DNA from 3 places in the Mesorhizobium sp. WSM4816 genome. Region 3 is predicted to be linked to each of the others. Evidence: riboswitches for the same ligand, from Rfam matches in the RefSeq annotation. Region 3 holds a riboswitch; each other region holds the start of a gene.
What was found. Region 3 has a riboswitch for cobalamin ahead of AC0L3H_RS19520 (DUF1636 family protein). Riboswitches for the same ligand answer to the same signal wherever they lie in the genome.
Positions count from the first base shown of each region.

Region 1: another riboswitch for cobalamin. It lies ahead of metE (5-methyltetrahydropteroyltriglutamate--homocysteine S-methyltransferase); the one in region 3 lies ahead of AC0L3H_RS19520 (DUF1636 family protein).
Region 2: another riboswitch for cobalamin. It lies ahead of AC0L3H_RS32510 (ABC transporter ATP-binding protein); the one in region 3 lies ahead of AC0L3H_RS19520 (DUF1636 family protein).

Region 1 covers NZ_JBVVQR010000015.1:131,341-134,609, reverse strand. The annotation lists partial or broken gene metE (5-methyltetrahydropteroyltriglutamate--homocysteine S-methyltransferase) at 1-1,650, opposite strand, end outside; cobalamin riboswitch at 1,766-1,964, opposite strand; gene AC0L3H_RS17975 (adenosine kinase) at 2,343-3,269, opposite strand, start outside.
Region 2 covers NZ_JBVVQR010000071.1:993-4,261, forward strand. The annotation lists gene AC0L3H_RS32500 (bifunctional helix-turn-helix transcriptional regulator/GNAT family N-acetyltransferase) at 1-418, shown strand, start outside; gene AC0L3H_RS32505 (AraC family transcriptional regulator) at 517-1,350, opposite strand; cobalamin riboswitch at 1,615-1,816, shown strand; gene AC0L3H_RS32510 (ABC transporter ATP-binding protein) at 1,904-2,716, shown strand; gene AC0L3H_RS32515 (ABC transporter substrate-binding protein) at 2,713-3,269, shown strand, end outside.
Region 3 covers NZ_JBVVQR010000018.1:48,241-51,509, forward strand. The annotation lists gene AC0L3H_RS19510 (cobaltochelatase subunit CobN) at 1-657, opposite strand, end outside; gene cobW (cobalamin biosynthesis protein CobW) at 676-1,713, opposite strand; gene AC0L3H_RS19520 (DUF1636 family protein) at 1,710-2,144, opposite strand; cobalamin riboswitch at 2,184-2,385, opposite strand; gene AC0L3H_RS19525 (winged helix-turn-helix domain-containing protein) at 2,660-3,269, opposite strand, start outside.

The DNA of each region.
Region 1 (3,269 bases), on a different contig from region 3:
CGGATTAGGCCGCGATACGTCGCCGAAGATGATGGGAGGGCGCACGAGCCGGGAGCCGTAACTTTGCACCCCGCCATGCTGGGTGAAGGCGAGGCCGGACAGCTGCTCGCCGAAATGCTGGACCATGTCGTTTCGTTCGAACTCGCCATGTACCAGCACGTCCAGCCCGATCTCTTCCTGCCAGCGGACCGCCGCCTCGGTCTCTTTCTTCAGGAAGGCCTGGTAATCGACATAGCTCAGCCGGCCCTTCGCATGAGCGGAGCGCGCCCTGCGCACCTCGGGCGTCTGCGGGAAGGACCCGATCGTCGTCGTCGGGAACGGCGGCAGGCCGAGCGTGTCAGCCTGGATTCTCGAGCGCTTGGCAAATGCGCTCTTTCGTTGCTTCATGGCGCCGTCAATGCTGATAACCCGCCGATGGACGAGCGGATCATGGACCTTTCCAGACATTGCGCGCGCCGCGGCCGCCTCGGCAGAAGCTTTCAGTGCGCCTGCTACGGCCTCCCTGCCTTCGGATAAGGCTTGGGCCAGCACAAGCAGCTCTTCACTCTTCTAGGCGGCGAATGCCAGCCACGAACCGACATCCACATCGAGCGCGGTCTCCATCCGCAGGTCCATCGGCACATGAAGCATCGAGCAGGAAGGCGCAATCTCGACGCGATCCAGCGGCCAGCCGGCAACGATCGGCTTGATGCGGTCGAGAATGGCAGCCAGGTTCGCGCGCCAGACATTGCGGCCGTCGATCAAGCCAAGTGAGAGCACCAGATCCTTCGGTGCAAGCCGACCAACCGTCTCCAACTGCTCGGGAGCGCGCACGAGGTCGAGATGCAGGCCCGCCAGGCCCAGCGAAAGCGCGGTCTCGAGATTGTTTCCCAGCGGCCCGAAATAGGTCGCCAGCATAATTTTCAACTTGGGCGCGGCTTTCGACAGCTGGCCGTACGTGAATTCGAAGGCAGATCGTTCGTTCGGGCTAAGGTCGAGCACAAGCGCCGGCTCATCAATCTGCACCCAGTCGGCCCCCGAGAGCTCCAGCCTCCGCAGGAGTTGCTCGTAGACGGGCAGCAGCCGCGGTAGGAGCGCTATGGGATTGAAGCCCTGGTCAGGAGACTTTGCCAGCTTGAGGAAGGTGACCGGTCCAAGGATGACCGGGCGTGTATGGATGCCGAGCTCTTTTGCCTCCAGAAAGTGATCGACTGGTTTCGTCGACGAGAGGGCGAATGTCTGATCGTCGCCCAGCTCCGGCACGATGTAGTGGTAGTTCGTGTCGAACCATTTGGTCATTTCCATTGCGGTTACGCGCTGCCCCTGAACTGCATGCCCGTGACCGGCGTGTCCACAACCCGCAGTATCGCCTTGCGTCCCGCGCGCCATCGCGAAGTAAATGTCGAGCGGGACCTCGCCGCCCGTCCAGCCGTAACGAGCTGGCACGACGCCGAGCATTGCTGCGGTGTCGAGCACATGGTCATACAGTGAGAAGTCGTTCGACGGGATCTTCGACACGCCGCGATCGTGCTGCTCGCTCCAGCTGGCGGCGCGGAGTGCCTTCGCCGTCGCGAGAAGGTTGGCAGCAGAAGATTTTCCGGACCAGTAGCTTTCAAGCGCGAATTTCAGTTCTCGCCGGCGACCGATACGCGGCATGCCAAGCGTTGCTATGGGAACTTGCTGGGAGACATTCATTCCATACCCCGATGCTTGGAGCGGGGACAAGGAAGGCGCTAGCAGGCCGGCATGAACACCGAGCTGCCGCGGCCACCAGACACCCCGCCCGTGGACGTTGTTCACCGTGGCAGGTCTCCTGGCTCGCGGGTCACAGCCTCTGCCCCGTCTTCCCGGGTCAGTTCGCCCCAGTGACATTGGTGGGTTGGCTCGCCGCTTACAGTTGCGGGGGCAGCGCCGGATTGCACCGGCTTCCCTCTTAGCTCCGCTACGGCAACGCCGTGCGGAGAACCACGACGCGCCGACAATCGCAGTAGCTCCCTTTGTTATCAATGCCGTATAAAGACATGTTTATGTGTTTACGTGAACCGTTCACCTGCCGTGTTCCCAAGTCGCAGGTCGCGGGTAGAGCTGAGCCATTTGCGCCACTCTCCGGTTTGCGCAGGCTGTGCCTGCTCGCTCGGGCATCTGTCAATTGTACGATCCCGGCTCAAAACGACCTTCGTCAAAAATGGCGCGTGTTGGCCATTGATGATCGGGCGGCAGTACTGGCCCGTCCCTGAGCCTCAAGAAATCAGAAATTTGGAGAAAACCGCCATCCTTTACGGACGGGTACGCGACGCTTTACCCGCGCTTGTCTGGACAGCCCGCAAACGGGAAGGTGGGCAGCACGTGGCGGAAATGCCGCCCTACAACAGCCCCGCCTGTTCAGCCTCGCGGCGCAAATTCTGCCGCGGCCTGGGGCCGATCTGCTGGATCACCAGCCCGGCCGCCAGCGATCCGAGATCGCCGCAATGCTGCAGGCTGCGCCCTTGCGTGTAGCCGTAGAGGAAACCGGCGGCATAGAGGTCGCCGGCGCCGATCGTATCGACCAACTCGCGGATTTTCGTCGCATCGATGGTGACGGTCTCGTCGCCGCGCACGATAACCGAGCCCTTTTCCGAGCGGGTGACGGCGGCGATCTTGCAATCCCTGCGGATCTGGGCCAGCGCCTCGTCGAAGGAGGCGGTCTGGTAGAGCGACTTGATCTCGTGGCTGTTGGCAAAGACGATGTCGACGGTGCCCGAGCGCATCAGCTCCAGAAACTCGTCGCGGTAGCGGTCGACGCAGAACGAATCCGACAATGTCATCGACACTTCGCGCCCGGCTGCATGGGCGAGCTTCGCCGTCTGCCGGAACGCTTCCTTGGCGCGCGGCGGGTCCCACAGATAGCCCTCGAAATAGGTGACGGCGGCGCCAGACGCCTTGTCCGCTTCGACATCCTCAGGACCGAGCTCGACGCAAGCGCCGAGATAGGTGTTCATCGAGCGCTCGCCGTCCGGCGTGACGAAGATCATCGAGCGCGCCGTCGGCGGTTCGCCATTGAGTGGCCTGGTGTCGAAGGCGACGCCCTGCGCGTGCATGTCATGGGCGTAGATTTCGCCGAGCGTGTCGTTCGAGACCTTGCCGAAGAAGGCGGCGCGGCCGCCGAAGCTGGCGACGCCGGCCGCCGTGTTGCCGGCACTGCCGCCGGACGCCTCGATCGCCGGACCCATGCTGCTGTAGAGCAGCTCGGCGCGCCTTGTGTCGATGAGGTTCATCGCGCCCTTGATGATGCCGTTGGTCTCGAGGAATGC
Region 2 (3,269 bases), on a different contig from region 3:
CCTGCTCTATGCGCAGGAATATGGCTGGGACGAAACTTATGAGGCGCTGGTCGCCGAAATCCTCGGCGCTTTCGTCAAATCCTACGATCCGAAATGGGAACGCAGCTGGATCGCCGAGCGGGAAGGGGAAGTCGTCGGCTCGGTCTTTCTCGTGCGCCAGTCGGACGCGGTGGCGAAGCTGCGCCTGCTCTATGTCGAGCCCTCGGCGCGCGGTCTCGGCATCGGCAGGCGGCTGGTCGAGGAATGCATCGGCTTTGCCCGTGCCAAGGGCTACAAGAAATTGACGCTGTGGACCAACGACGTGCTCACCTCAGCGCGCCGCATCTACGAGGCGGCCGGGTTCAAGCTGGCCAATCAGGAACGCCACCACGCCTTCGGCAAGGATCTGGTCGGCCAGAACTGGAACCTGGAGTTGTAGCGTCTTTCCCCTCTCCCCTTGTGGGACAACGGAGAAGGCAAGATAAGGCGGAGCGCCTCGACACTAGTCTCCTACACAAGTTGAAAACTGGGCCATTCTCACCCTTTGACCGGTATCCAGATTTCCAGCCCGCCATTGCCGCTGCGCGGATCGAATTCGGGGCCGTAGCGCTCGAATTCGGGCGCGTCGGCAATCTTGTGCCCGGAGGCCGGCAGCCATTTGTTCCAGATCGTGTTGACCGTGCGGCGGATGGTCGAGATGTGGTCGCGATGGGCGAACACGGCGTACTTCTGCGCCGGCACGCGCACGCGCGAAAACTCCTTCGGCAGGTCCGAAAAATCGGACACCTCGACGCCGGCGATATAGTCGAAATTGCCTGCATCGTCGCCGTTGACGCAGACGCCATAGGCGACGTCGCCGACCTCGCCTGGAATGTTGCCGACATAGGGGCCGAACCTTTGCCACTGCATCGGGATGCCGGCGCTGGTTTCGCAACTGTAGCGCTCGCCAAGACCGGCGATGAGGAACGGCCGGCTGGTCTCAAAACGCGGCGGCTCGAGATTGGTGAGGAAGGACTGGTCCATCAGGATCGGCTCCACGAGATCGAGGTTTTTGAGCGAGCCTTGCGCGCGCACCAGTTCCGGCGTGGTGCCGAACTGGTCGCGGAAGGCACGGGTGAAAGCCTCATGCGAGGCATAGCCGGCGTCGAGCGCGACCGAGAGGATGTCCGGTGCGCCGGCGGCGAGCCTGCGCGCCGCCTCGGTCAGCCGGCGAGAACGCAGGTAGCCCATCACCGAACGTCCGGTCGCCGCACCGAAAGCCCGCGTCACGTGAAAGCGCGACACGCCGCTGCTGTTGGCGACATCGTCGAGCGAGATGGCCTCCGGCAGATGGCTTTCGACGAACCACAGCGCTTTCTCGGTCGGGTTCATATGGCTCCTTGCTGTGGGACTGCGCATTGGCCAGGTCATGGTATCGCTTCCTGGTGGAGGCAGTTTGATCGAAATTGCGCACCGCGCAATGCGACGCTGGTCGGCAAGTCGAAGGCGTTGGGCGAAGGGCTTGACGGGAGCAGGCGTTGTCCTTTAAGTCGTAACGTTATTACATTACGAGGTTCGGTATGCTCGTTCTGACAAGACCATTGCTCGCGGGCACTCCGGAACCCGGAAATTTATTGCGCTGGGATTGGCGGAAAACTAGGGTGGCTGACTGATGGTTCCCCAAGCCGAAAGGCGAGGGGTGAAAAGGGAACACGGTGAGATCTTCGGATCGAGGCCGTGGCTGCCCCCGCAACTGTAAGCGGCGAGCAAAATCCGAAATGCCACTGGCCAAGGCTGGGAAGGCAGGATGGCGCAAGGACCCGCGAGCCAGGAGACCTGCCATCGCACGAGTTGACCGGACGGGGTGTGCCGGGAGGAGACGTGGACATCGGTCTTGTCGGCTGGTCCAGCTTCCTTCCGTCGCCATTGAGAAAGTGACGGTAAGTTGGACGCCTGCCAGCCTCTTCTTGAAGCGCGTGAACTGAGCGCCACGGCGAATGGCCAGCGCCTGGTCAGTGCGGTCAGCCTTTCGGTCGCGGCGGGAGACCGCCTCGCCATCATCGGTCCCAACGGCGCCGGCAAGACGACGCTGCTGCGCATGCTATGCGGCACGCTGCGTCCGAGCGGGGGAGATGTGAGATTTTCCGGACGCCGGCTGGAGACGTTTCCGGCCGCCGAGCGGGCGCTGCACATGGCGGTCGTCGGCCAGACCGATCAGCCCGATCCGCGGCTTGCCGTGATCGACTACGTCGGACTTGGGCGGGTCCCGCATGCCGGCTGGCGACGCAGGAGCGAGCAACGCGACGTCGTCGTCGAAGCGCTTCGCAGAACTGGCCTGCTGCCGCTGCTCGGCCGCACGATCGGCTCGCTGTCGGGTGGTGAGCGGCAACGCGCCCAGCTGGCGCGCGCCATCGCCCAGGAGCCGAAAATCCTGTTCCTCGATGAACCGACCAATCATCTCGATCCGCGCGCCCGCAGCGAACTTCTCGAACTCGTATCGCAGCTTGGCATGACCGTCGTGGCGGTGCTGCATGATCTGTCGCTGGTCACGCCATTTGCCACCAGGGTCGCGGTGATGAACGAGGCACGCCTGCAGGCACTCGCCGGTCCGCGCGAGGCGCTGACCAAGCAGTTGATCCGCGAGATTTTCGGCGTCGACGTGCTTCGGCTGCGCCATCCCACCGAAGACCGCGAACTCACGGTGTTCGAAGTCCCGAACCGTGCCTCTTCTGATCTAACCAAGGAGCAACATCCGTGAAACGCCTCGCACTGTCTTTTGCCTCTCTCCTGCTTGCCCAGGCCGCCTTCGCTTTCCCGGTAACAGTCGACAGCTGCGGCACACCGCTGACGTTCGACGCCGCGCCGAAGCGCGCCGTCATCCAGGATATGAACATGGCCGAGATGGCCTTCGCGCTGGGGCTGCAACCGTCGATCGTCGGCCTGACCGGCATCACCGGATGGTACAAGGTCGGTCCGGAATTCAAGGCCGGGCAGGGAGCGATCCCGGAACTCGCGCCGAAATACCCGACGCTCGAAAACCTGGTCGCGGTCGAGCCCGATTTCTTCTTCGCCGGCTGGTATTACGGCATGAAGCCGGGCGGCGAGGTAACGCCAGATACGCTGGCGCCGCACGGCATCAAGACGCTGGTGCTGACGGAAAGCTGCGTCCATCTCGACAACAACCGCCCCGCCGCCTCGATGGACCTGCTCTACGGCGACATCGAAAAGCTGGGCAGGATTTTCGGCAAGGAGGCCGAGGCGGAAAAACTCGTTTCAGGCTGGAAAGCGCAACTCGCCGCTATCACGGCAAA
Region 3 (3,269 bases):
GTTGGTGACGGCAGATCTCCCCCCTTGCGGGGGAGATGTCCGGTAGGACAGAGGGGGGTGTGACCGAACGCCGACATTCGAAAGGTCCCGCCTCTCTACGATGCCCAATCCCGGCTTATAAAATCCCGCCTTCGGCACGACAACCGGCTCCGCGACCGCCACATCTGATCCGGCGAGACTTGCCAGCCTCTGCACCAGCGCCGTCATATTCTCCGGGCCGCCTTCGCGGAAATAGCCAAGCAGGCCGTCGAGCTCCTGGCGCGGCAGCGTCGAGCCTTCGATCAGACGCAAATCCTCGTCGCGGCATTCGCCGGGCAGCAGCGCCAGTTTTATGCCGTGCGCGCGGGCGGTCGAGGCGAGCTGATCGCAGCCGTAGCGCCACCAGTCGTAACCGCCGAGGATGCGAACCAGAACAACCCTGGCGTGCCGGGCGACGCTGTCGATCCACAGATCCACAGACATCGGATGGCGCAGATCGCGCAAGGTGGCCAACCGCATCGACGGCAGGCGATCCGCGTCCGCCTGCCACGCCGCCGCCAGCCCGGCCAGATCGCTGTCGGTGAAGGACAGCGCCACGACATCCGCAGGCGTCTGCCTGAGATCGACAGGCTCGGCAAGATCGTCGAGCGAGGCGGATGTGGTGGTGAGGATGTGCATCGCGGCTCGTGCCTGAGGTCAGCCGGCGAGGATACGCTCGATCGCCGGGCGGTTCAGCCCTTTCAGGCCGATGACGACGAGGCGGGAGCGGCGATCGTCGGCGGCGGTCCAGGCGCGGTCGTAATAGTGGTTGACGCGCGGCCCGACTGCCTGCAGCAACAGCCGCATCGGCTTGCCGCCGACCTCGACGAAGCCTTTTACGCGCAGCACGTTTTCTTCTTCCGCCGCCGTGGCGACACGCAAAGCCAGCTCTTCGGGATTGGCGATCGACGGAATGTCGATGACGAACGAGTCGAAATCGTCATGCTCGTGATCGAGCTCGTCATCGTGGTGGGTCTTGCGGTTCTCGATGTCGTCCTCGACGGCAAGGCCGAGGCCGAGCAGCACGGAGGGATCGACCTTGCCCTGCGAGGCCGGCACGATCTTCACCGCGCGGGCGGCGTGCTTGCGGATGACGGCATTGGCGCGGGCCGAGCCGGTGGCGTCCATCAGGTCGCTCTTCGACAATATGATCAGGTCGGCGCAGGCGAGCTGGTCCTCGAACACCTCCTCGACCGGATCGTCGTGGTCGAGCGTCTCGTCCTGCGCGCGCTGCGCCTGCAGGGCGTCCATGTCGTTGGCAACGCGGCCTTCGGCCAGCGCCGGTCCGTCGACCACGGCAATGACGCCGTCAACCGTCACCCGGCTCTTCACCGTCGGCCACTGGAAGGCCTGGACCAGCGGCTTGGGCAGCGCCAGCCCGGAGGTTTCGATCAGGATCTGGTCGACCCTGGGCGTCAGCGACAGGATCTGGTCGAGCGCCGGGACGAAATCGTCGGCGACGGTGCAGCAGATGCAGCCATTGGCCAGTTCGACGATGTTTTCCTCAGGGCAGGTGTCGATGCCGCATCCCTTAAGAATCTCGCCGTCAATGCCGATGTCGCCGAACTCGTTGACGATGATGGCCAGCCGCTTGCCGCCGGCGTTTTCGAGCAGATGGCGGATCAGCGTCGTCTTGCCGGCGCCGAGGAAGCCGGTGACGACGGTGCAGGGCACTCGGGAGACGGAAGTGGTCATATCTGGTCCTTCAAAAGGTCGAGGGGAGGGATGCGGGCAACGAGGCCGCGCTTCAGGCAATCGGGGCGGCCGCGCCATGGGATGAGGCCGTCGGTCGAGGTGGCGAACAGTTTTGCGCCGGTGATGAGATCGGCGCCGCTGGTCGCGGTCAGGTCGCCGAAGACATAGCTCCAGCAGCCGTCGCGCAGGATAGCGGCGCTGAGGCGGCGCTTGCAGTTGCCGAGGCATTCGACGCTGCGGATACGGATATTTTCGCCAGAGGCGGCGCGGCGCGTGTCTTCGGCCAACAATTCGCCGGCGCGAGGATGGCCGTCGGAGCCGGTCTCGTCACGGCAGGAGGCGCAGACGATCACGGTGACGTCGGCCAGAGCATCATCATCGCCGGACAATACGCCCGCTGTCTCAGCCGAAAAACTGCTGTCGCGTTCCAAATCAGGCTCCTTGCCCGGAAAACCCGCCAGGCGATCGGATTTTTATGTCGCTAGACGGCAGGTCTCCTGGCTCGCGGGTCATCGCCTTGGTGCCGCCTTCCCGGGATTTTCCCAGTGGTTATCGGCCTTGGCTCGTCGCTTACAGTTGCGGGGACAGCCGCGGATTTGAAATCGAGATTTCGCACCGCATTCCCTCTTGGCTCCTCCCTTTGCCGAGAGGAGACCGTCTGAACCGGATTTAGGCTTGTGGAGGCAGTTGTGTCAACGCACGTCTACGACGCGGCGAGGGAAACGCTGCGGGGCAATTTTCGAGTCGGCGCTGCCCTTCATCCGCCTGCCGGCACCTTCTCCCCGTATAGTGACGGGGAGAAGGAAAGCCGGCCGCACCTGGGCGCCCAGCCTTACAACGCTGTAGATTGGCGAAATCCCAAACCAAGTCGTCCTTTCTCCCCGTCACTATACGGGGAGAAATGCCCGGCAGGGCAATGAGGGGCGGCGCCGACATCGGCAATCCCTTACGAAACCGCGACTTCCGCCAGCGCGTGGCCCAGATCCCCCGCAGGCGTCACCTCGATGCGTTCGAGGCCGAGCCAACCCTGCATCAGCTTCAATTCCTCAAAAAGTTCGGCGGCGGTTTGCGGCGGCGCGCCGGGTTCGGCATAGGCGGCATGGGCCCGCAGCACGCCGGCCGGGCGGTCGGCCTTAAGGTCGATGCGCGCCACGATCCTTTCGCCGAGCAGGAACGGCAGCACATAATAGCCGTATTGGCGCTTTTCGGCAGGGGTGTAGATCTCGATGCGATAGCGGAAGTCGAACAGTCTTTCCGTACGCGTCCGTTCGAAGACAACCGGATCGAACGGAGCGAGCAAGGCGCGCGCCTCGATCTTGCGCGGAAAACGAGCGTCCTTGTGAAGATAGGCGGGTTTGCTCCAGCCTTCGACGGTCACCGGCAAGAGGTCGCCGGCGTCGACCAGTTCCTCGATGCGGCCTTTGATGTCAGCGGGAGAGAGGCGAAAATAGTCGCGCAGGTCGCCTGCTGTCGCGACGCCGTGGGCGCGGGCGGAGATGCGCAGCAATTCGCGGTGCGCATCCTCAGGGGAGGGCACCGGCAGGGCAAGTATTTCC